Regions from separate parts of the Pseudomonas sp. BN414 genome, predicted to be linked through region 1. Evidence: predicted binding sites of a transcription regulator. Region 1 holds the regulator's gene; each other region holds the start of a gene.
The links. Region 1 encodes sigma-54, which starts transcription at its own class of promoters, with help from an activator protein. Its sites were predicted from a motif close to ANTGGCATNNANNTTGCTNT; they were not measured.

Region 1 (8,013 bases):
TTCTGAACCGTAGTCGACCAGGATGTTGTAGCCCTGCAGGGCCAGCACCATCCCGATGAATACGCCGGAAACGACGATGATTGCCAGCGACAGCACCCCAACGGCATAGAGCTGCTTGAGCAGCAACTGGAAGCCATTGCCAACGCCGGTGCGGCCGAACAGGGCATGCATCAGGAACAGCGTGGAGCGCCCAAGCGCCTCCAGCACGTCCAGACCGGAACGCCCGAGCAGGCGGATGCGCTCGAGCAAGGATTTCTTGCGCATCAGCGCCCCCCCAGCAAGTCTTTACGGTAATCAGGTGCCGGGAAATGGAAGGGCACCGGTCCATCCGGAATGCCTTTCATGAACTGGCGGATACGCGGGTTATCGGAATTCATCAGCTCGTCCGGGGTCCCCTGCCCCAGCACCTGGGCATCTCCCACTACATAGATGTAGTCGGCGATGCTGGCGGTTTCCGCCAGGTCGTGGGAGACCACGATGCTGGTGATACCGAGCGCGTCGTTGAGCAGACGAATCAAGCGCACCAGCACCCCCATGGCAATGGGGTCCTGGCCGACGAACGGCTCGTCGTACATCAGGATCTGCGGATCGAGGGCGATTGCACGCGCCAGCGCCACGCGCCGCTTCATGCCGCCGGACAGCTCGTCCGGCATCAATTCGATAGCGCCGCGCAGCCCGACTGCCTGAAGTTTCAGCAGAACAATGTCACGAATCATTTCCTCGGGCAGTTTGGTGTGTACCCGCAGGGGAAATGCAACGTTCTCGAAGACATCCAGGTCGGTGAACAATGCACCGCTCTGGAACAGCACGCCAAACTGCTTGCGCATGTCGAACAGGTCGGCGCGGGAGAGTTTGGGCAGGTTCTGTCCATTGACCCAGACCTCGCCACTGGCGGGCTTGAGCTGGGCGGCGATCAGGCGCAGCAGCGTGGTCTTGCCGCAGCCGGAAGGCCCCATGATGCCGGTGACCTTACCGCGCGGGATACGGATATCGACATCTTGGAAAATGCTGCGCGTGCCACGTTTGAAGGTAACCCCCTTCAATTCCACAGCGTAGGTGTTATCGGCACTCATCTAGACTCCTTGCGATACAGCCTCCCTTGAAGACGACGCGCCCCGACGCAAGGACACTCCGCCCGGGACGGGCCGAACAAGGCGCGAACTATATCACCGCGCTATTGCGCCTCCCAAGGCCACGCCAGCGTCTGTTCAGCTTTGCGACAGCTTCCACGGCATTGGCGCGTGAGCTAAATCACCTTTATCGCTATAATCGGCGCCTTTTCCTTCGGCCACTTCACGCCCCATGAGCCAATCCAGCGATCTCATCAAGTCCGCACAACGCACTATCCAACTCGAACGCGAGGCGATCGACGCCCTCCTGCCGCGCATCGACGCCGATTTCGTTCGCGCCTGCGAGCTGATCCTGGCCTGCAAGGGACGCGTGGTGGTGGTAGGCATGGGCAAGTCCGGGCATGTCGGCAACAAGATCGCCGCCACTCTGGCCAGCACTGGCACACCGTCCTTCTTCGTCCACCCGGCCGAGGCCAGCCATGGCGACATGGGCATGATCACCCGTGAAGACGTGGTCCTGGCGCTCTCCAACTCCGGATCGACTGCCGAGATCGTCACCCTGCTGCCGCTGATCAAGCGCCTGGGGATCACCCTGATCAGCCTCACCGGCAAACCGGATTCGCCGCTGGCCAAGGCCGCGGCCGCCAATCTGGATGCCCGCGTGGCCCAGGAAGCCTGCCCATTGAACCTGGCCCCCACCTCTTCCACCACGGCCGCACTGGTTCTGGGCGATGCCCTGGCCATCGCCCTGCTGGAAGCCCGCGGTTTCACTGCCGAGGATTTCGCGTTTTCCCATCCGGGTGGCGCGCTTGGCCGTCGCCTGCTGCTGAAGGTGGAGAACATCATGCATGGCGGCGACAGCCTGCCCAGCGTTGCGCGCGGTACGCCGCTTCGCGAGGCACTCCTGGAAATGACCCGCAAGGGCCTGGGCATGACCGCAGTGGTGGAAACCGATGGCCACCTTGCTGGCATCTTTACCGACGGCGACCTGCGCCGCACCCTGGACAAGGGTGTCGACGTGCGCCTGGCCAGCATCGACGATGTCATGACCATCCACGGCAAGACGGTACGCCCGGACATGCTTGCCGCCGAAGCGCTGAAGATCATGGATGACCACAAGATCAACGTGCTGGTCGTGGTCGATACAGATGACCGCCCCATCGGCGCACTGCACATCCATGACATGACCCGCGCAGGAGTAATCTGATGAGCAATGAACTCCTCAGCCGCGCCAAGGCCGTCCGCCTGGCCGTGTTCGACGTGGACGGCGTGCTGACCGACGGCCGCCTCTACTTCCTGCCCGGAGGCGGAGAATTCAAGACGTTCAATACCCTCGACGGCCAGGGCATCAAGATGTTGATGAATGGCGGCGTTCGCACGGCCATCATCAGCGGTCGCCAGTCGGAAGTGGTCGAGCGCCGCGCACAGAATCTCGGCATCCAGCATCTGTTCCAGGGACGCGAAGATAAACTGGTGGTCCTTGATGGCCTGCTCGCGGAACTGGGCCTGAACTATGACCAGGTCGCCTATCTCGGGGACGACCTGCCCGACCTGCCGGTAATTCGTCGTGTCGGCCTGGGCATGGCCGTGGCCAATGCCGACGCATTCGTTCGCGAACATGCCCACGGCATCACCCAGGCGCGTGGTGGCGAAGGTGCGGCCCGCGAGTTCTGCGAACTCATCCTGCGCGCCCAGGGCAGCCTGGAAGCGGCGCAAGCCGCTTATCTCTGAGGTTACCGATGCCAAAGAACATCCGCCTTGCGCTGTTCCTGCTCCCGATCGCTGCGCTACTCATCGCCTTGGGCTACTGGAATATCCGCCCCGAAAGCTTCATGGACCGGACAAGCGCTCCAGGCAATGACAACGCCATCGATTTCTACGTGGAAAACGGCAAGAGCACCCAGTTCCAGGAAGACGGCAAGCTCCACTACGAAATGACTGCCACCCGCCTCGAACATATGAAGGCCACTGATGTCACACTGCTGACCAATCCGGACCTGCTTCTGCACCGCGGCACCGCCTATCCCTGGCATGTGCAGAGCGAGCGTGGCGAAGTCGGCCCTGAAGGCAAGCAGGTCGAATTGATCGACAAGGTCCGAGTGGCGCGCACCGACGGCAAAGGGCGCCCGACTATCCTGACCACCAGCCGCCTGACCGTGTTCCCTGACGAGGAATATGCGCAGACCCAGCAAGCCGTTAGAATCGACGCGGCCAATGGGGTGACCACGGCACAAGGAATGAAAGCGTACTTGAATGACAGCAGGATGATCCTGCAGTCCAATGTAAGAGGCCAGCATGAGGTTCGTTAAAACCCTCCCCCTGTTGCTCAGCCTGGGCACCGCACTCGGAAGTGCTGCCGCCTGGGCCCTGCCCACGGACCGCGATCAACCGATCCGCGTCCAGGCCGACAGCGCCGAGCTCGATGACAAGCAAGGCGTCGCGGTCTACCGCGGCAACGTCGTGATCACCCAGGGCACCCTGAAGATCACCGGCGACACCGTCACCATCACCCAGGACGCGAATGGCGATGTCGAGGTCTTCACCTCTGTCGGCAAGCCCGCGTACTACGAACAGAAGCCCGCAGTGGACAAGGAAATCGTCAAGGCCTACGGCCTGACCATCCAATACTTCGCTGCCAACGAGCGCATCATCCTGCTCGATCAGGCCAAGGTGATCCAGGAAGGCAATACCTTCGAAGGCGAGAAGATCGTCTATGACACCCAGCGCCAGATCGTCAACGCAGGGCGCGCTACTGGCACCAATGTCAGCACACCGCGTCCGCGGATCGACATGGTCATCCAGCCGAAGAAGAAAGAGCAGAAAGCACAGTAATGGCGACTCTCAAAGCCCAGCATCTGGCCAAGAGCTACAAGAGCCGCCAGGTGGTACGCGATGTCAGCCTGTCGATCGACAGCGGACAGATCGTTGGCCTTCTCGGCCCCAACGGCGCCGGCAAGACCACCTGCTTCTACATGATCGTCGGCCTCGTCCAGGCCGACCAGGGTCGCGTCCTGATCGACCAGCAGGATGTCACCCACCAGCCCATGCACGGCCGCGCCCGTGCGGGTATCGGCTATCTGCCGCAGGAAGCCTCGATCTTCCGCAAGCTCAGCGTCGCGGACAACATCATGGCGATCCTCGAGACCCGCAAGGACCTGGATCGCGCCGCACGCCGCAAGGAGCTGGAAAGCCTGCTGCAGGAGTTCCACATCAGCCACATCCGCGACAGCCTCGGCATGAGCCTGTCGGGCGGTGAGCGCCGTCGTGTGGAAATCGCCCGTGCGCTGGCCACCTCCCCCAAATTCATCCTGCTGGACGAACCCTTCGCCGGCGTGGATCCCATTTCCGTGGGCGACATCAAGCAGATCATCCATCACCTCAAGGCCAAGGGAATCGGTGTACTTATCACCGACCACAACGTGCGTGAGACCCTGGACATCTGCGAGACCGCCTACATTGTCAGTGACGGACAACTGATCGCAGAAGGTAGCGCGGAAGCCATCCTGGCCAACCAGTTGGTGAAGGAAGTCTATCTGGGCCACGAGTTCCGCCTGTAGCGTCCCGCGACATCGCCTACAAGATGGCTTGCGCGAGCTAGGAAAATCCTTCAAGGTCAGGCATATAATTTGCTTCCTGGTGGCGCTTAAGGCGCCCTGTAGTGGATGGCGCGTTAGCGCCGGCGAATCAAGGTGCAAAGCCCTCTGCCATGAAACCATCGCTAGTCCTCAAGATGGGCCAGCAGCTGACGATGACCCCGCAGCTGCAACAGGCCATCCGCCTACTCCAACTCTCCACCCTGGACCTCCAGCAGGAGATCCAGGAAGCGTTGGAATCCAATCCGATGCTCGAGCGGCAGGAGGATGGCGACGATTTCGACACCTCCGACCCAATGGCCGAAGGTGACCAACAGCCCAATACGGGCAGCCAGGAATCCAGCTTCCAGGAGTCCAGCGTCGAAACCAATGCCGAAGCCATGGAAGATGGCGAATGGCATGAGCGCATTCCGAGCGAACTGCCGGTCGACACAGCCTGGGAAGACGTCTACCAGACCAGCGCCAGCAGCCTGCCAAGCAACGATGACGACGAGTGGGATTTCACCTCGCGCACCTCGGTCGGCGAAAGCCTGCAAAGCCACCTGCTCTGGCAGCTGAACCTGGCTCCCATGTCGGACACCGACCGCCTGATCGCGGTCACCCTGATCGACTGCATCAATAACGACGGCTACCTCGAAGAGTCGCTGGCGGAGATCGTCGAAGCCTTCGACCCTGAGCTCGGCATCGAGCTGGACGAAGTCGAAGTCGTCCTCCATCGCATCCAGCAGTTCGAGCCCGCCGGCATCGGCGCCCGCGACCTGCGCGAATGCCTGATCCTGCAACTCCGCCAACTGCCACCGGGCACCCCGTGGCTGACCGAGGCCCAGCGCCTGGCCGGTGACTTCCTCGATCTGCTCGGCAGCCGTGACTACAGCCAGCTGATGCGGCGCATGAAGGTCAAGGAAGATGAGCTGCGTCAGATCATCGAACTGATCCAGGCCCTGAATCCGCGTCCCGGCTCGCAGATCGAGGCCAGCGAGCCTGAGTACGTGGTGCCCGACGTGATCGTCCGCAAGCACAACGAACGCTGGCTGGTCGAACTGAACCAGGAAGCCGTGCCACGCCTGCGGGTCAATCCGCACTACGCCGGTTTCGTTCGTCGTGCCGACTCCAGCGCCGACAACACCTTCATGCGCAATCAGCTTCAGGAAGCGCGCTGGTTCATCAAGAGCCTGCAGAGCCGCAACGAGACCCTGATGAAGGTCGCCACCCAGATCGTCGAGCACCAGCGCGGCTTCCTGGAGTATGGCGACGAGGCGATGAAGCCCCTGGTTCTGCACGACATCGCCGAAGCCGTGGGTATGCACGAGTCCACCATTTCGCGCGTGACCACTCAGAAATACATGCACACTCCCCGCGGAATCTACGAGCTGAAGTACTTCTTCTCCAGCCACGTCAGCACCTCGGAAGGCGGCGAATGTTCGTCTACCGCGATCCGCGCGATCATCAAAAAACTGGTCGCTGCGGAAAATCCGAAAAAGCCGTTGAGCGACAGCAAGATCGCTGGTTTACTGGAGGCACAGGGCATTCAAGTGGCCCGTCGCACAGTAGCCAAGTATCGCGAATCCCTTGGGATAGCGCCTTCCAGCGAGCGGAAGCGACTGATGTGACGCGGAAATTGACCCACGCCAAAGTGTTCCGGTGGCAGGCCCGTTAGCCTGTCTCTTATACACGGGCAATAAGGAGAAAGCGGTATGCAAGTCAACATCAGTGGACATCAACTGGATGTGACCGACGCCCTGCGCGATTATGTCGGCGAGAAACTTGGCCGGCTCGAGCGCCACTTCGACAAGATCACCAATGTGCAAGTCATCATGGAGGTCGAGAAACTGAAGCAGAAGATCGAAGCCACCTTGCACATCGCTGGTGGGGAGGTCGTGGCCAATGCGGAACATGAAGACATGTACGCTGCCATCGACCTGCTTACCGACAAACTTGACCGCCAACTGATCAAACACAAGGAAAAGCAGTTGAATCGCCAGCAGGGCGCTACGGCCCGCTGACACTCTTCCCCTTCCTATGATTCGACTCGAGCAAATCCTGACCCCCGGCCGTTCCCTGGTGAACGTGCCGGGTGGCAGCAAAAAGCGTGTACTGGAACAGATTGCCAAGCTGGTTTCCCGTGATCTTCCCGACCTCGACAACCAGGATATCTTCGAAAGCCTGGTAGCTCGGGAGAAGCTTGGCTCCACCGGTTTCGGCAATGGCATCGCCATTCCCCACTGTCGCCTCACCGGCTGCATGGCGCCCATAAGCGCCGTGCTTCGCCTTGACGCTCCAGTCGATTTCGACGCCATCGATGGCGCTCCGGTTGACCTGCTGTTCGTCCTGCTGGTCCCGGAAGCTGCTACCGATGAGCACCTTGAACTGCTCCGACAGATAGCCAGCATGCTCGACCGCAGCGATGTACGCGAGCGACTGCGCCAGGCTCCCGACAGCGCCAGCCTCTACCAGGTAGTGGTGGACGTGCAGAGCGGACGCTAGGGCTTCACCATGCGCCTGATCATCGTCAGCGGCCGCTCCGGGTCGGGCAAGAGCACCGCCCTCGATGTTCTCGAGGACCACGGTTACTACTGCATCGACAACCTCCCCGCCGGCCTGCTTCCCGAGCTGGCCGAACGGGCGCTGTTGCACACCGAACTGCTGCAACCCCAGGTCGCCGTCTCCATCGACGCGCGCAACCTGCCCAGCCATTTGCAACGCTTCCCCGAGCTACTCGCCGAGGCGCGCCATCGTCACATCAAATGCGATGTGCTCTACCTCGACGCCGAGCACGACACCCTGCTCAAGCGCTTTTCCGAAACGCGCCGGCGCCATCCGCTGACCAATGACAATCGCTCCCTGGCTGAAGCCATTCGGGACGAGGAAGTGCTGCTGGCGCCCATTGCCGATCTCGCTGACCTGAAGATCGACACCACGCATCTCAACCTCTATCAGCTGCGTGACAGCATCAAGCTACGCCTGCTCAATCAACCCGAGCCTGGTACGGCCTTCCTGATCGAATCTTTCGGCTTCAAGCGCGGCATGCCTGTGGATGCTGACCTGGTGTTCGACGTGCGCTGCCTGCCCAACCCCTACTGGAAGCCTGAATTGCGCGACCATTCTGGGCTTGATTCGGTGGTGGCCGAATACCTTGCCGGCCAGCCGGATGTGGAGGAGATGTATCAGGATATCCACAGCTACCTGAGCAAATGGCTACCACGCTTCGCTGCCAGCAACCGGGCTTATGTCACTATCGCCATCGGCTGCACCGGCGGGCATCACCGCTCGGTGTACATTGCTGATCGCCTGGGCGCGGCATTGAAACCCAGTTTGAAGAATGTCCAGGTTCGCCACCGCGACCTCAGTTA
Region 2 (8,013 bases), on a different contig from region 1:
GTCGGGTTGGACGGATTGCGGCCATCCACCAGCACAGCCATGGTCCAGTTGTTGGTCACCGGCGGTGTCGCGGCCGGGTCCGAGTTGTTGATGAAGTACTGGGTCATGACGTGGGCATTGCCCTGGGAGTCATAGATGTTGACCGAGGTGGACGAGGTGTAGGTCGTCGGATCGCTCGGGTCGAACGGGGTGTTGGTCGGCGCCTTGGTGGTGGAGTTCAGGTTGAACTTCTGGGCGACCTCGGTGGTGGCCCTGGGTGCCTGGTTGGACGTCTGGACCTGCAGGTCGCTGACCACGCCATTCTGCACATTGCCGTTACCGTCGATGCCGTAGCCCTGCAGGCGGTAACCGAAGTTGTTGACGATGTAGCCGCTGCGGTCGGTCCCGAAGTAGCCGGCGCGGGTGTAGCTGACCTCGCCGTTGTTACTGGTCTGGAAGAAACCGTTGCCGTTGATGGCCAGGTCCAGGGCGTTCTGCGTGTAGTTGATGTTGCCCTGGTTGAACAGCTGGGACACGTCGCCCAGCAGCACGCCGCTGCCCTGGGGGTTCTTGCCGGTACCCAGCACAGAAGCGGCATAGACGTCGGCGAACTCCGCCCGGGACTGCTTGAAGCCCGCGGTGCCGGCGTTGGCAATGTTGTTACCGGTGACGTTGAGGTCGCTGGTCGCTGCACGCAGGCCGCTGAGACCGATGTTGAACGCCATTTCTATCTCCTTTGCCGGTGCTTCCCGGCGCTCTGAACCGGGAAATTACTGACCGATGACCTGGACCTTGGAGAGCCCGACGCTACCGATGCCCGCGAGGTTGAGCATCAGTTCGCCGCCGTTCTGGCCGAGGGTGACGCTGTCGACGTTGGCCGGCAGCATGGTGTAGAGGGCCTTGGTCTCACCGCCGTACTGGGCCTGTGCTTCGAACTTGTAGGTGCCAGGCGGCATGACCTTGCCGCTCGAGTCCTTGCCGTCCCACATGAAGCTCACGCTGCCGGCAGGCTGCTCGCCAAGGGTGACGCGGTTAACCAGGGTGCCGGCGCTGTCGTAGACGTTGACCCAGACGTTGCTGCTGGAAATGGGCAGATTGGCGCTGGCCTTGAAGGTTTCACTGGTGTCCACCACGGCCTTCTCGCTCGGCACGATCACCTTGCGACCCACCAAGGACGAGGCTTGCAACGCCTGGGAGGACTGGTAGCCAGACAGCAGCGAACCCATGCTGGAGTTGAGCTTCTCGATGCCTTCCACTTGGCTGAACTGCGCCAGCTGGGCAATGAACTCGCCGTTCTCCTGGGGAGACAGCGGGTCCTGGTTGTTCAACTGGGCGACCAGCAGCTCCAGGAACTCGTTCTTGCCGAGGTCCTTGCTCTTGGCTTCGTTCTTGATGGCGTACTGGTCGAGAAAGGACTGGCCATCGGTGGACGCTACGTTGCTGACACTCATGCTGTTCCCTCGCGCGCTATCACTGACCCAGGGTCAGCACTTTCTGCATCATCTGTTTGGCGGTGTTCATCATTTCCACGTTGGTCTGGAAGGACCGGCTGGCGGAAATCATGTCGGCCATCTCTTCGACCACGTTCACATTGGGGTAGTAGACGTAGCCATCCGCGTTGGCCGCCGGGTGACTCGGCTCGTAGCGCGGGGTCAGGGTGCTCTGGTCCTCGATCACGCCTAGTACCTGCACGCCGGCACCGGACTGGTCCTGGTCGGCGAACAGCGAACCACGGTCGCCGTTGCCCAGGCTGTCCTGCATCACGGTGGCGAACACCGGGTGGCGGGCGCGGTAGGTCTGGTCGAGGCTGGAGGACACCGTTTCGGCGTTGGCGATGTTGCTGGAGATGGTGTTCAGCCGAGTGTTCTGGGCACTCATGCCGGTGCCGGCAATGTTGAAGATGCTGGACAGTGACATGGCTTGGCTCTCCATTATTCGCCGCGCAGGGCGTTAATCAGCCCTTTGAACTTGCTGTTGAGTAAGGTGAAGCTGGCCTGGAACTGCATGGCGTTCTCGGTGTAGTTCGACTGCTCCAGCTGGGCGTCGACGGTGTTCTGGTCTACGGCCGCCTGGAACGGAATGCGGTACTTCAGCGAGGCGTCAGCCATGTCGAAACCTTCGGCGACCATGTGGCGTTCGTTGGTTCGGGCGGCCTGGAAGCTGCCGTGGGCGGCCTTCTCCGACTGCTGGGCCAGCACGCTGGCGAAGTCCAGGTCACGAGCCTTGTAGTTCGGGGTATCGGCGTTGGCGATGTTGTTGGCCAGCACCTCGCCACGCTGGGCGCGGAAGCTGAGGGCTTGCTGATGGATGCCGAGGGCCTTTTCGAAGCTGATGCTCATGTCCGGAACCTTTGCCAGTGGCAATCTGGTTTTGCTTATCTGACATTCAGCAAAGGTCGTGCCAAAACTATTTTTCCTTTAATTTCAATAGTTTGACGAAATCTAGAGCGGCAAAAAGCGGCAACAGACAGGGGCCGGGCGGCAAAGCGGCAAGGGCTATTTGCCGCCGGTTGCCGCTTTGGCGGGGCATCCGGCGATAGACAGGTAGGAGCGAGCTTGCTCGCGAATGATCGCGCTCGGGACTTTCGCGAGCAGAGCTCGCTCCTACAAAAGGAGTTGATCGGAAAATAAGAAGGCCGCCCTTGGGCGGCCTTCCTGCACTCATCGAGCCAGTGGGTACAACCTGTCGTCGAACTGGTCCAGCCGTGGGAACTCCAGCGGCACATCCTGACTCAGCCCCTGCAACCGGTCCTGATAGGCACGCAGGAAATCCTGGCGGGCGTCATTGCTGATGTAGGGCACGTGCCACGCCACAAAGGGCGGCAGGACCTCCAGGCCGACATAGGCCAAAGTGCCACGCAGCAGTGGCCGCAGCATGTCCTCCAGCGGACCGTGGATGGCGCCGTCGCCAAACATATGCTCGCGACCACCCAGGGTCAGGGTCACCAGCGCCTTCTTGCCGGCCAGGCCGCCCTGGTCGTAGAAGCGCTTGCCGCCGTAGCAAATACCGGATACCAGCACGCGGTCGATCCAGCCCTTGAGCATGGCCGGCACCGAGAACCAGTAGAGCGGGAAATTGAGGATCAGCAGATCGGCCCAGAGCAGCTTGTCGAGCTCGCGCTGGATGTCCGGCGCAATCTTGCCGGCCTTCACGCCTTCACGCTGTTCCAGGGCGTAGACCAGGTAATCCGGGTTCTGCCGCTCGCTGAAATCGGCGGCGCTGGCGACCGGGTTCCACTCCAGTGCGTGGAGGTCGGACTGGCGGACTTCATGCCCCTGCCCTTGCAGGGTTTCCACTGCGAGATCGCGCAAGGCGCTGCAGAACGACTGCGACTCGGGGTGGGCATGGACGATCAGAATCTTCATGGGTGTTCCTTATGGCACTGTCCGTAGGTTGGTGCAGAGCGCAGCGAAGCCCAACGATGAGGGATTCGCCGCGCAACGCAAACCTTCATTCATGCGATTTCTAGTTGATCAATCAGTTCGGCTGCACAGCGGGCAATGCGGCGGCAGGCCTCTTGCAGCGGCTCACTGCCCAGCACCAGCCCCAGGCGGATATGGCCAGCCGCGCTGGGGCCGAACGCTTCGCCCGCCAATACCGACACGCCATGGTTGTCCAGCAGCCGGTCGGCGAAGTCCTGGGCGGACAACCCCGTCGGACGGATATCCACCATCACGAACATGCCGCCGTCCGGTTTCAGCGCACGCAAGCCGGGACAGTCTTCCAGGCTCGCGCAGACCAGGTCGCGCCGCTGCCGATAGGCCTCGCGCATGGCTTCCAGCTCAGGCAGGCGAGCATCCAGTGCGACGCAGGCGGCGTCCTGAACGAAGTCGGGCGAGCCGTAGAGCATGCACAGGGCGAGGTTCTCCAGGTGCCCGGACAACTCCTTCGAGCCTACGACCCAGCCCACCCGCCAACCGGTCATGGCGTGGGACTTGGACAGGCTGTTGATGGTGGCGGTGCGTTCTGCCATCCCCGGCAGGCTGGCCGGACTGATGTGCTCGCCTTCGAAGAGCAGTTCGCTGTAGACCTCGTCGGAGATCATCCAGAGATCATGGGCAATGCAGAGTTCAGCCAGCGCTTGCCAGGTGCTGCGCGGAAGGCTGGCACCGGATGGGTTGTGCGGGCTGTTCAAGGCCAGGGCACGGGTGCGCGGAGTGATCGCGGCAGCCACATCTTCCGCCTGGATGCGGAAACCGTTCTCCGAACGTACCGGCACCGGGATCACTTTCGCACCGCAGGCGCCGAACACGGCTTCGTAGGTGACGTACATGGGCTCGGCGACGATGACCTCGTCGCCCGGATTGAGCAGGCACTGCACAACGCAGAACAACGCGCACTGCGCACCGGCCAATACCACCACTTCGTCCGGGCCGACGCTCTGCCCACTGCGCTGGTTGTGCCAGGCGGCGATGCGCTGGCGCAGGGTGGCCTTGCCGCGCACGTCGGAGTAGTGCGTGTTGCCGTTGAGCAGGCTGTCGATGGCCGCCTGGATGATGGGCTGCGGCGTGTCGAAATCGGGGTCGCCTACCGACAGCAGGAGAATGTCGTCACCGCGGGCCTGGCGTTCCAGCGCACGGTAGTGAATGTTCCAGGCAGCCGCGCCGTCGCCGGCGATACGTTGGGTGAGGTCGGAAAAGCGCATGGATATCTCCTCGGCCTGCGCTCAATGAGCGCAGGCGTGTTTCAGTTCGATCAGGGTGACGCCGGGGTGGCCGAAGCCTGCGCGCAGGTCGCCTTCCAGTTCGTCGAGGCTGCGGGGCTGCTTCACGGCGCAATGGAAGGCGCGGGCCAGGCCGGCAAAGTCCGGGTTGCGCGGCAGCACACCCACCGGTTCGATATCCAGTGCCAGCATGTCGTCGCGGATCTGGCCCAGGGCGTCGTTGTTCCACAGCAGCACCACCAATGGGCTGTCGAGCTCCTCCGTGGCGGTCGCCAGTTCCTGCGCGGTGTAGAGGAAACCACCATCCCCCACCAGCACCAGGCCGGGCCGTTCCGGTGCGCCGAACTTGGCACCGATGCCGGCCGGCAGGCCGTAGCCGAGGGTGCCGTAGCCGGTGGGGTGCAACCAGCTGCGCGGTGCCCGGCTGGCGAATGCGTAGTTGCCGGTGTAGGCCAGCTGGGTCATGTCGGTGCTGATGAACGCATCGGCCGGCAGCGTGGCGGCAATGCGGTCGAGAATCGCCTGGTGAATGGTCTGCAGCGGCGCATGGCCATTGCGGATGTCCCCACGCAGCCGCGCAACGCGGGCGGCAGCCGCCTCCCCTGCCCTGCCCGTTTCCGGCAGGCGCTGAAGCAGCGCCTCCAGGGTCTGGCGGGCATCGCCCTTGAGCGCGACGGCACAGGGATAGAAATCGTTGAACTTGCGTGGATCGATATCGACACGGATCAGCTCGCCGGACAGCGGCAGACGTTCGCGCCAGAAATCGGTATCGGCCATCTCGGTGCCGACCGCCAGGACCAGATCGGCCTCGGCGATCATCTCCCAGCCCGGTGCAACGCAAAGGCTGGCACCAGCATTGAGCGGGGCCTCCGGCGGCAACAGTCCCTTGCCGGCCACGCTGGTAAATACCGGAGCGGCCAGGCGCTCGCTGAGTGCCTGCACGGCACTGGCCGCTTCCAGCGCACCACCACCGGCGATGATCATCGGCCGCTTGGCCGAGGCCAGACGCTGGACGGCTGCCTCCAGTGACCCGACATCCGGAAGACCACGACCGGGGCGGCGTACCACCTCGGCAGTCCAGTCCCGCGCGACTGGGGCGGCCAGCACGTCGAGCGGAACCGAGATATGCACCGGACGCGGACGCTCGCCATCGAACACGGCATAGGCGCGCGCCACCAGCTCGGGCAGGTCTTCCGGGGTCAGGGCTACAGCCGAGAAGGCCGTGATGGGCGCGGTGATGGCGCGCTGGTCCTGGGTCTCGTGCAGGCAGCCCCAGCCCTTGCCCAGGCTGGAGGTGTGGTTGACGCTGGAAATCACCAGCATCGGAATCGAATCAGCATAGGCCTGGCCAATAGGAGTGGCGGCGTTGGTTACGCCCGGGCCGGTGATGATGAAGGCCACACCCGGCTTGCCGCTGACTCGTGCATAGCCGTCAGCCATGAAACCTGCGCCTTGCTCGTGGCGGGTCAGCACATGCCGGATGCCACTGCCGGGGAGGCCGCGATACAACTCCAGGGTGTGCACGCCGGGGATGCCGAATACGGTGTCCACGCCGTAGTTGGCCAGAAGGCGAACCAGGGCCTGGCCGCCGGTAAGAGTGTTCTGTTGCATGAAGTGTCTCCTCGAATCGATGCCAAGCCCTGTAGGAGCGAGCTTGCTCGCGAATCGCCAGCAAGCTGGCTCCTACAGGAGAGATGTCATTCCGCGATACGAATCAGCGCATCCACCGCCACGGCACCGTCGGCACCGACCAGCAGTGGGTTCACGTCCAGCTCCAGCAAGCGCCCGGCGTTCTCGCAGGCATAGTCGGCCACCGCGCGAATGGCGGCGACCAGCGCGTCCAGGTCCGCCGCAGGGCGGCCACGGAAGCCGGTGAGCAACGGCGCGCTGCGCAGGCTCAGCAGGGCATCGCGAATCGCGACATCGTTGGTGGGCAGCAGCAGGCTGCGGCTGTCCTTCAGCAACTCGACGAGAATGCCGCCGGCGCCGATTACCAGGGCCAGGCCAAATCCTTCCTCTCGCTTTACCCCCACGATCAACTCCGCGAGTGGCGGTGTGGCCATGCGCTCCAGCAGTACCTGGTCGAACGCTACGCCGGGTGCGTAGCCGGCAATGCGTTGCCGCATTTCGCCCAGGGCGCGTTGCAGGGCGTCGGCATCACGCAGATTGAGAGCCACGGCGCCGGCTTCGGTCTTGTGTGGCAGGTCTGCGCTGACGGCTTTCAGCACCAGCGGGTAGCCAAGCTGGTCGGCATCCTCCACGGCCCGTTCCGGCGTACTGAGCAGCGCTTGCGGAACCGGCAGGCCAAAGGTTCGCAGGGCCTGTTTGGATTGCCATTCATCCAGCAACTCACCACCGGCCAGAGGCGATGGACTCAGGGGCACCAGGGCCGACTCGCCCCGGGCCAGCAGTGCTTCACGGCGTTGCTTGTAGGCGGCGATCCGGCCCCACGCGGCCAGGCCGTCCTCCACGCCTTGCAAGGCAGCGACGCCACGGGCGTGCAGGTACTCGCGGGCGGACTCCGGCAGCAGTTCCGGGAAGGCCGAGGCAATGAAACCGGTCTTGCCGTGACGCTCCAGGGCTTCGCAATACAGCTCCAGCAGCAGATCGCACTGGGGCCGCTCGCCGGTCTCCTCGCCTGGATAGTCCAGCACCAGCAACGCGGCATCAGCAGCACTGCTCATCGCACTGTCGAGCATGCGTGCCAGGGCTTCAGCATCGCCCCAGATGGCGGTGGTGAAATCCAGCGGGTTGGCGATATTGGCGTAACCCGGCAGGACCTGCGCCAGCTCGTGGCGTTGGCCGTCGTCAAGCTTCGGCAGTTGCAGGCCGTTGGCTTCGGCGTAGTCGGCGATCAGACCCGCATCGCCGCCGGAGCAGGCCAGGGCGATCAGGCCGGGGCCGGTTGGCAACTTGCCGCAGGCCGCTGCCTTGAGAGTCTCCATGAAACTCACCGGGCCACTGACGCGGATCACTCCGAGACGCTCGAAGAGGCTGTCGTACAGCGCATCGGAGCCAGCCAGGGAGCTGGTGTGGCTGAGGGCCAACTCGGCGCCGATCTGGGACACACCCGTCTTCAGCGCGATGATCGGGATGCCCTTCTCCAGCGCCTTGTGCGCCGCACGGGCGAAGCCAGGTACGTTCTTCAGACCTTCCAGGTGCAGGCCGATGGCGGTGACGCGGGGTTCGTCCAGCAGCACATCCATCAGTTCGGCCACGCCCAGTTGCGCCTGGTTGCCCACCGAGGCCATGTAGGCGATCGGCAGGGAGCGGTCGCTCATGGACAGGTTGTAGGCGAAGTTGCCGCTCTGGGTGAGCACGGCCACGCCCTTCTCAACCAGTTGGCCACCGTGGGCCACCGGCCAGAGGGC
Region 3 (8,013 bases), on a different contig from region 1:
GTCGAGCCTTGACCAGTCCATCTGATCGAAAAGCAGGGAATATGACTATGAATGTGTGAAAAGTTCGTCAAAGGTTGTGGGAAATGGTGAGTTTCCATTGAAGCGTTGCAGAGTCGCCGCCGAGAGGAGACGACGCTCTGGAAGGTCTCGACGGGCGGCCTAGAAGGCGGCGCTGCATTGCGCGGCGGTCGGGGCACATAAAGGAAAGGGACAGATTTGTATCGTGTACAGGCCAATTCGTTCAGGACCGCAGTGCCGAATGACCTTCTGAGCCCCCAAAGAAAAAGCCCCCGCCGAATCGCTCCGGCGGGGGCTTTTTCATTCACTGATCGGAGATCAGACCTTGGTGCGCTCGTAGCGCTTGCGGTCGTTCTCGTTCAGCATTTTCTTGCGCAGACGGATGGACTTCGGAGTCACTTCCACCAGCTCGTCATCAGCGATGAATTCCAGAGCCTGCTCCAGGGTGAAGCGGATCGGCGGAACCAGGGCGATGACTTCGTCCTTGCCGGAAGCGCGCATGTTGTCGAGCTTCTTGCCTTTGGTGGGGTTGATCACCAGGTCGTTGTCACGGCTGTTGATGCCGGCCAGCTGGCCTTCGTAGATTTCGTCGCCTGGGCCGAGGAACAGCTTGCCGCGGCTTTGCAGGGTTTCCAGCGAGTAGGTCAGGGCGGTGCCGGTGGCCATGGAGACCAGTACGCCGTTCTGACGGTTGCTGACTTCGCCGGCCTTGATCGGGCCGTAGTGGCTGAAGGTCGAGGTCAGGATGCCGGTACCCGAGGTCAGGGTCAGGAAGTTGTTACGGAAGCCGATCAGGCCACGCGCCGGGATGGTGTATTCCAGGCGCACGCGGCCCTTGCCGTCGGGGATCATGTTGGTCAGATCGCCCTTACGCAGGCCCATCTGTTCCATCACGGAGCCCTGGTGCTGCTCTTCGATGTCGATGGTGACGTTTTCGTACGGCTCTTGCTTCTCGCCGTCCTTCTCGATGATCACCACTTCCGGACGGCCAACGGCCATCTCGAAACCTTCGCGGCGCATGGTTTCGATCAGTACGGACAGGTGCAGTTCACCACGGCCGGAGACCTTGAACTTCTCGGCAGAATCGCCCGCTTCAACGCGCAGGGCCACGTTGTGCAGCAGTTCCTTCTCCAGACGGTCCTTGATGTTGCGGCTGGTGACGAACTTGCCTTCCTTGCCGGCGAACGGCGAGTCGTTGACCTGGAAGGTCATGCTCACGGTCGGCTGGTCAACGGTCAGCGGCGGACGGGCTTCGACGTTCTGCGGGTCGCACAGGGTGTCGGAGATGAACAGCTCTTCCATGCCGCTCACGCAGACGATGTCGCCGGCTTCAGCATCGGCCACTTCAACGCGCTGCAGACCGGAGTGGCCCATGATCTTGAGGATACGGCCGTTGCGGCGGGTGCCGTCGTCGCTGACTGCAACTACCTGGGTGTTGGCCTTGACGCGGCCACGGGCGATACGGCCGATGCCGATCACGCCGAGGAAGCTGTTGTAGTCCAGCTGGGAGATCTGCATCTGGAACGGACCGTCGACGTCTACGTCCGGTACCGGAACGTGGTCGATGATGGCCTGGAACAGGGCGTCCATGTTGTCGTCCATCTTCTCGTGGTCCAGACCGGCGATGCCGTTCAGGGCGCTGGCGTAGACGATCGGGAAGTCGAGCTGCTCATCGGTGGCACCGAGGTTGTCGAACAGGTCGAAGATCTGGTCGATGACCCAGTCAGGGCGCGCGCCCGGACGGTCGATCTTGTTGACGACGACGATCGGACGCAGGCCGGCCTTGAAAGCCTTCTGGGTCACAAAGCGGGTCTGCGGCATGGGGCCGTCCTGGGCGTCGACCACCAGCAGAACGGAGTCCACCATGGACATCACACGCTCAACCTCACCGCCGAAGTCGGCGTGGCCGGGGGTGTCCACGATGTTGATGTTGAAGCCGTTCCATTTGATGGCGGTGTTCTTCGCCAGAATGGTAATGCCGCGCTCTTTTTCCTGGTCGTTGGAGTCCATCACGCGCTCGCTTTCCGCTTCTTTGCGGTCGAGGGTGCCGGACAGCTTCAGGAGCTTGTCTACCAGGGTGGTCTTGCCATGGTCGACGTGGGCGATGATGGCGATGTTACGGAGTTTTTCGATCACGTTTGTATCTCGATCAGAGGATTCGGTTTGCCGCGAAGTCTAGGCGGCGCATATGAATGAACTGCGACTCAGGGCCGGCAATCGGGAGGGCGGTGGCGGATGCTGCCGCCGAACAGCCCGGGCTGTTTAGGCCGGGCGATAAACGCGCACATTGGCGTGTCCCTCGCTGAGCAGGTGGTGAGCGTGCAAGCGGCTCATCACGCCCTTGTCGCAATACAGGAGGTACTGGCGGTTGGCATCCAGTTCCTTGAAACGGTTGTTGACCGCATAGAACGGCAGGGCCTGCACTTCGACGCCAGGCAGTTCCAGCGGGTCGTCTTCCTGCGCATCGGGGTGGCGGATGTCGATGACGATCTGCCCCGGCAGGGCTTCGCGCACTTCTTCCACGGCCACGTCCTGGCCCAGTTCGTCGATCACCCGGTCGATGGGCACCAGGCGCGCGCGCTCCAGGGCACGCTCGAGGATGGCCATGTCGAACTGCTCTTCCTCGTGTTCGATGCGACCGATCTTGGCCTTGGTGGTCGGGTTCACCGAGATCACACCGCAGTACTCGGGCATGTGCTTGGCGAACTCGGCGGTGCCGATGCGGGTGGCGGTGTCGATGATGTCCTGCTTGTGGCTGGCGATCAGCGGACGCAGCACCAGCATTTCGGTGGCCGAATCGATCACCGAGAGGTTGGGCAGGGTCTGGCTGGATACCTGGGAAATGGCTTCGCCGGTCACCAGCGCATCCAGGGTCAACTTGCGCGCCATGTGGGTGGAGGCGCGCAGCATCATGCGCTTGAGCACCACGCCCATCTGGCTGTTGTCGACCTTGCTGAGGATTTCACCGACCACTTCCTCGAAGGGCACGCTGATGAACAGCACGCGCTGGGAGCGACCGAACTTTTCCCACAGGTAATGGGCCACTTCCATCACGCCCAGTTCGTGGGCACGACCGCCGAGGTTGAAGAAGCAGAAGTGGGTCATCAGACCACGACGCATCATCTGGTAGGCAGCGACGGTGGAGTCGAAGCCGCCGGACATCAGCACGAGGGTCTGCTCCAGGGAACCCAGCGGGTAACCACCCATGCCGTCGTGCTGGTGGTGGATGACGAACAGGCGCTGGTCGCGCACTTCCATCCGTACTTCCACTTCCGGGTTCTTCAGAGAGATGCCGGCCGCGTTGCACTCCTGGCGCAGGCGGCTGCCGACGTGGCGCTCCAGCTCCATGGAGGTGAATGTGTGCTTGCCTGCACGCTTGCAGCGCACGGCGAAGATCTTGCCGGGAATCTGGTCGGCGTAATGCAGCTTGCACTTTTCCAGTACGTCGTCGAAGTCGCCCAGCGGGTACTCGTGCACTTCCAGGAAGTGGGTGATGCCCGGGGTGCAGGTCAGCCGCTCGATCATCTCGCGCAGCAGCTTCGGCTCGGTCTGCCGCGTCTGCACTTCCAGGTTGTCCCAGACGCCAGTCACCTCGAGCTCCGGGTCCAGGTCTTTCAGGACCGCGCGGATGTTCTTCGAGAGCTGGCGGATGAAATGCTTGCGCACCGGCCGGCTCTTGATGGTGATTTCCGGGAAGACTTTGACGATCAGTTTCATGAAAACAGCGCCTGCAACGGCGGCCGAAAAAGAGGGGCGCGGATTATAGCGGAAATTGTTCAAGCTTTGACCAAAATCATTCAGGAAAGCTTTCGCTGCACCAAAACGGAGCGCATGCACCATGCAGGGCACGAAAACGGTGCGCAAAACTGTGCACAAACGGAGCGAAGCCCCCGCCAGGCGCGAGTTTTGGGCCATCTGCCCATTCCGGGGCACTGGCACGCAATTTGCTCCCTTGTGAGGCAGGTCGCCCTGGCGGACTATCCCGCCCCGGCTTCAGCCCGATTTTATGGGAGGCAAGGTTTCTGCCCCCAACCACCTGGAGGACAACATGTCGAAGTCGCTTCAACTGATTAAAGAACACGACGTGAAGTGGATTGATCTGCGCTTCACCGATACCAAAGGCAAGCAGCAGCACGTGACCATGCCGGCCCGTGACGCCGATGACGATTTCTTCGAACACGGCAAGATGTTCGACGGCTCCTCCATCGAAGGTTGGAAAGGCATTGAAGCTTCCGACATGATCCTGCTGCCGGACGACAGCACTGCCGTTCTGGACCCGTTCACCGAAGAGCCGACCATTATCCTGGTCTGCGACATCATCGAGCCGAGCACCATGCAAGGCTACGATCGCGACCCGCGCGCCATCGCCCGCCGCGCCGAGGAATACCTGAAGACCACCGGTATCGGTGACACCGTATTCGTGGGTCCGGAGCCGGAGTTCTTCATCTTCGACGAAGTGAAGTTCAAGTCCGACATCTCCGGCTCCATGTTCAAGATCTTCTCCGAACAGGCTTCCTGGAACACCGACGCCGACATCGAAGGCGGCAACAAGGGCCACCGTCCGGGCGTCAAAGGCGGCTACTTCCCGGTACCGCCGGTCGACCACGACCACGAAATCCGTACCGCCATGTGCAACGCCCTGGAAGAAATGGGCCTGGTGGTAGAAGTTCACCACCACGAAGTGGCCACCGCTGGCCAGAACGAGATCGGTGTGAAGTTCAACACCCTCGTTGCCAAGGCTGACGAAGTTCAGACCCTGAAGTACTGCGTGCACAACGTGGCTGACGCTTACGGCAAGACCGTGACCTTCATGCCGAAGCCGCTGTACGGCGACAACGGTTCGGGCATGCACGTTCACATGTCCATCTCCAAAGATGGCAAGAACACCTTCGCTGGCGAAGGCTATGCCGGCCTGTCCGATACCGCCCTGTACTTCATCGGCGGCATCATCAAGCACGGTAAGGCCCTGAACGGCTTCACCAACCCGGCTACCAACTCCTACAAGCGTCTGGTTCCTGGCTTCGAAGCTCCGGTAATGCTGGCCTACTCCGCCCGCAACCGTTCCGCCTCGATCCGTATCCCGTACGTGAACAGCCCGAAAGCCCGCCGCATCGAAGCGCGCTTCCCGGACCCGGCTGCCAACCCCTACCTGTGCTTCGCAGCTCTGCTGATGGCCGGTCTGGACGGTATCCAGAACAAGATTCACCCCGGCGATGCCGCTGACAAGAACCTGTATGACCTGCCGCCGGAAGAGGCGAAGGAAATCCCGCAGGTTTGCGGCAGCCTGAAAGAAGCCCTGGAAGAGCTGGACAAGGGCCGTGCGTTCCTGACCAAGGGCGGCGTGTTCTCCGACGACTTCATCGATGCCTACATCGAGCTGAAGAGCGAAGAAGAAATCAAGGTGCGCACCTTCGTGCACCCGCTGGAATACGACCTGTACTACAGCGTCTGATCCACGAATACCTATAAATAGCGTCAACATTAAGGCCTCCTTCGGGAGGCCTTTTTTATTGAGGAAACACGGAGCATGTCCGTGCGGTAGGTTGGCGTAGAGCGCAGCGAAACCCAACGATTAGCGGTGCGGTCCGGTGCGCACCCTTGTTGGGTTTCGTACCTCTACCCAACCTACGCTGGGGCAACCTTTCTGCTGCCCGGACACCCTGTGGGGGCGATTTCAATCGCTTAGCAGACCGCAGGTCTGCCCCTGAACACTGCAGGGGGCTGCTGCGCAGCCCATAGCGAATGAATTCGCCCCCACAACCAGCAGTCCACCGCCTCAGCTAGATTCCCCCATCCGCCAGCACGCCCTGCCCTTCCGGCGGCTCGGCCCTTGGCTGGCGCACGCGGCTGAGCTGCACGTTCAGGCGTGGCATCGCCAGTTCCAGGCCCGACTGGTCGAGACGTCTGCGCAGGCGCAGATTGAACGCCCGCTGCACTTCCCATTGCTTGATCGGCGCGGTCTTGAAGCGGAAGCGCAGGATCGCCTGGCCATTGTCGAAGCTCTCGACGCCCTGCAATTCCAGCGGCGACCACAGGCTGCGGTAGACCAACGGATCGCTGCGCAACTCCTTCGCCACGTCCTGCACCAGCGCCACGGCGTCGTCGATCGGCATGCTCGAGGGGACCGGCCAGCGGAACATCGCGTAGCCGAACTGCCGTGAGTAGTTCTTGATGCTCTTGATCTCGCTGAACGGGATGGTGTGCACCACGCCGTCCAGGTCGCGCAGGCGCACGGTGCGGATGGTCAGCCCCTCCACCGTGCCAAGGTGGCCGCCGACGTCGACGTAGTCGTCGATGGACAGCGAGTCCTCGATGATGATGAACAGGCCAGTGATCAGGTCCGCCACGAGGGACTGCGCACCAAAACCGATCGCCAGGCCGATCACGCCGGCACCGGCCAGCAGCGGCGTGACATTCATGCCCATATTGGCGAGGGCGACGATCAGGGCGATCACCGCGATGGTGACGAACAGTACGTTTCGGATCAGCGGCAGCATGGTCAGGGCGCGCGTGTTCGCGCGATTCCGACTGCCGACACCCAGGCTGTGCTGAACCGCCGTGTCAGCGAGAATCCACACCAGCCAGGCCACCAGCAGCGTGGTGCCGAAGCTGACCATCTTCATGCTGATTTCAGAGCCCTCGCCTTCGGCGTAACGGATCAGCGACATGCCCCAGACCCGCAGCCCCACCTCGATGAAGAACAACGCCACGAAGAGGTGCACCAGGGTGAGGCCGAACTTCTGCAACTGATCGACGTACGGCGCACTCCGCCGGCCGTCACCCGTTCGGCCGGAACGGCGACTGAGCAGGCCGATCACTGTCATGGCGACCACCGCCAGCACGGCGCAGACCAGGGCGCGGCGCAGGGCGACACTGCTGTCGGCGGCCGATACGAAAGTGGCGAACAGCGAGGTACCCACCAGCAATAGCACCGGCACGAACCACAGGGAGCCGACCAGCTCCACCAGTTCGTGCAGGCCCCGACGCTTGAGACGACGCTCCAGCGGCTGGTTGCGGATCAGGTGGGCAATGGGGCGGCGGAAGCGCAGCACGAACAGAGCGGTTAGAACGGCCGCGGTGGCGTTGGCCAGGGTGCTGAGGCAGATCGCCGTGTGCTCGCCGAGGCCCGCGATCAGTCGTGGGTCGTGGGCCGCCTCGCCAAGTGCTGCCAGGCTGCCGATCAGCCACAGCGGGCGGAAGGCCTGGCGGCGCAGGATGTCCAGTGCACGAATACGGTGCGGACCGCTGAGCAGCGACAGGCAGATCACGCAGAGCGCGGAGAACAGCGTGCCGCAGACCAGCACGTAGGCCATCAGCATCGCCAGCATCTTGCTCAGCGAGCTGGGCAGCACAAACGACAGGTAAAGGGTGATGAAGAAGGCGATCAGCCAGGGCCCCAGCTTGCGCAGGGCGAATAGCACGAGGTCGCGGGTCTTCGGGTGCTGCGGCAGCTCCGCCGACAGTCCGAAGCGCTCGCGCATGCGCCGCCCCAGCCACAGCAGGGCGCTGGCCAGGCAGGCCCAGAGCAGGATGACCACGGCAAAGTTGAAGACGATGCCCGGCCAGTCGCGCCATCCGGGGAGACGCTCCTGCACTTCGGCGCTCGCCAGCCGGAACTGGTTGCTCCAGATCAGCAGCGGGCTGTTGTCGCCCTGGAACTGCTTCTCGAGGCTGCTCAGGGTGTCGCCGATCAACCCGAGCACCCCGCTTTCGCTCTCCTTTTCCTTGCCGGTGACGTCGCGCAACTGTTTGAGCTTTTTCAGCAAGTCGGCGCGCTGCTGGTCGTTCTCCAGGGTCTTGATCACCTGGTTGAGCGACTGTTCGAGCTGGGCATTGCTGACCGGCTCACCGCCTGCGGCACTTCCCGCCAACGGATTGGGCAGCGCCGCTTGCCCCTGCGCCGGACAGAGCAGGCCGACAAGGAGGCAGAACAGCAAGAAATAGAGGAAACGAGGGGCGATAAAGGATGGTATCGGCACGAGAAAGTCATCCCAC

Region 2: a site for sigma-54 is predicted at 2,365-2,384, ahead of flgB (flagellar basal body rod protein FlgB). Genes of this name have one in related genera too.
Region 3: a site for sigma-54 is predicted at 3,950-3,969, ahead of glnA (glutamate--ammonia ligase). Genes of this name have one in related genera too.

The regions. Positions count from the first base shown of each region.
Region 1 covers NZ_SSOL01000079.1:310,391-318,403, reverse strand. Annotated here, with positions in the region: gene mlaE (lipid asymmetry maintenance ABC transporter permease subunit MlaE) at 1-264, opposite strand, end outside; gene E8E95_RS29300 (ABC transporter ATP-binding protein) at 264-1,073, opposite strand; gene E8E95_RS29295 (KpsF/GutQ family sugar-phosphate isomerase) at 1,303-2,277, shown strand; gene E8E95_RS29290 (HAD family hydrolase) at 2,277-2,801, shown strand; gene lptC (LPS export ABC transporter periplasmic protein LptC) at 2,810-3,379, shown strand; gene lptA (lipopolysaccharide transport periplasmic protein LptA) at 3,366-3,902, shown strand; gene lptB (LPS export ABC transporter ATP-binding protein) at 3,902-4,627, shown strand; gene E8E95_RS29270 (RNA polymerase factor sigma-54) at 4,777-6,273, shown strand; gene raiA (ribosome-associated translation inhibitor RaiA) at 6,358-6,666, shown strand; gene ptsN (PTS IIA-like nitrogen regulatory protein PtsN) at 6,683-7,147, shown strand; gene rapZ (RNase adapter RapZ) at 7,157-8,013, shown strand, end outside.
Region 2 covers NZ_SSOL01000071.1:238,916-246,928, forward strand. Annotated here, with positions in the region: gene flgE (flagellar hook protein FlgE) at 1-704, opposite strand, end outside; gene flgD (flagellar hook assembly protein FlgD) at 750-1,430, opposite strand; gene flgC (flagellar basal body rod protein FlgC) at 1,450-1,896, opposite strand; gene flgB (flagellar basal body rod protein FlgB) at 1,911-2,318, opposite strand; gene E8E95_RS19190 (NAD(P)H-dependent oxidoreductase) at 2,640-3,344, opposite strand; gene E8E95_RS19195 (pyridoxal phosphate-dependent aminotransferase) at 3,434-4,624, opposite strand; gene E8E95_RS19200 (5-guanidino-2-oxopentanoate decarboxylase) at 4,646-6,253, opposite strand; gene E8E95_RS19205 (acetate--CoA ligase family protein) at 6,340-8,013, opposite strand, start outside.
Region 3 covers NZ_SSOL01000078.1:356,718-364,730, forward strand. Annotated here, with positions in the region: gene typA (translational GTPase TypA) at 337-2,154, opposite strand; gene thiI (tRNA uracil 4-sulfurtransferase ThiI) at 2,281-3,735, opposite strand; gene glnA (glutamate--ammonia ligase) at 4,067-5,470, shown strand; gene E8E95_RS26925 (mechanosensitive ion channel family protein) at 5,799-7,955, opposite strand.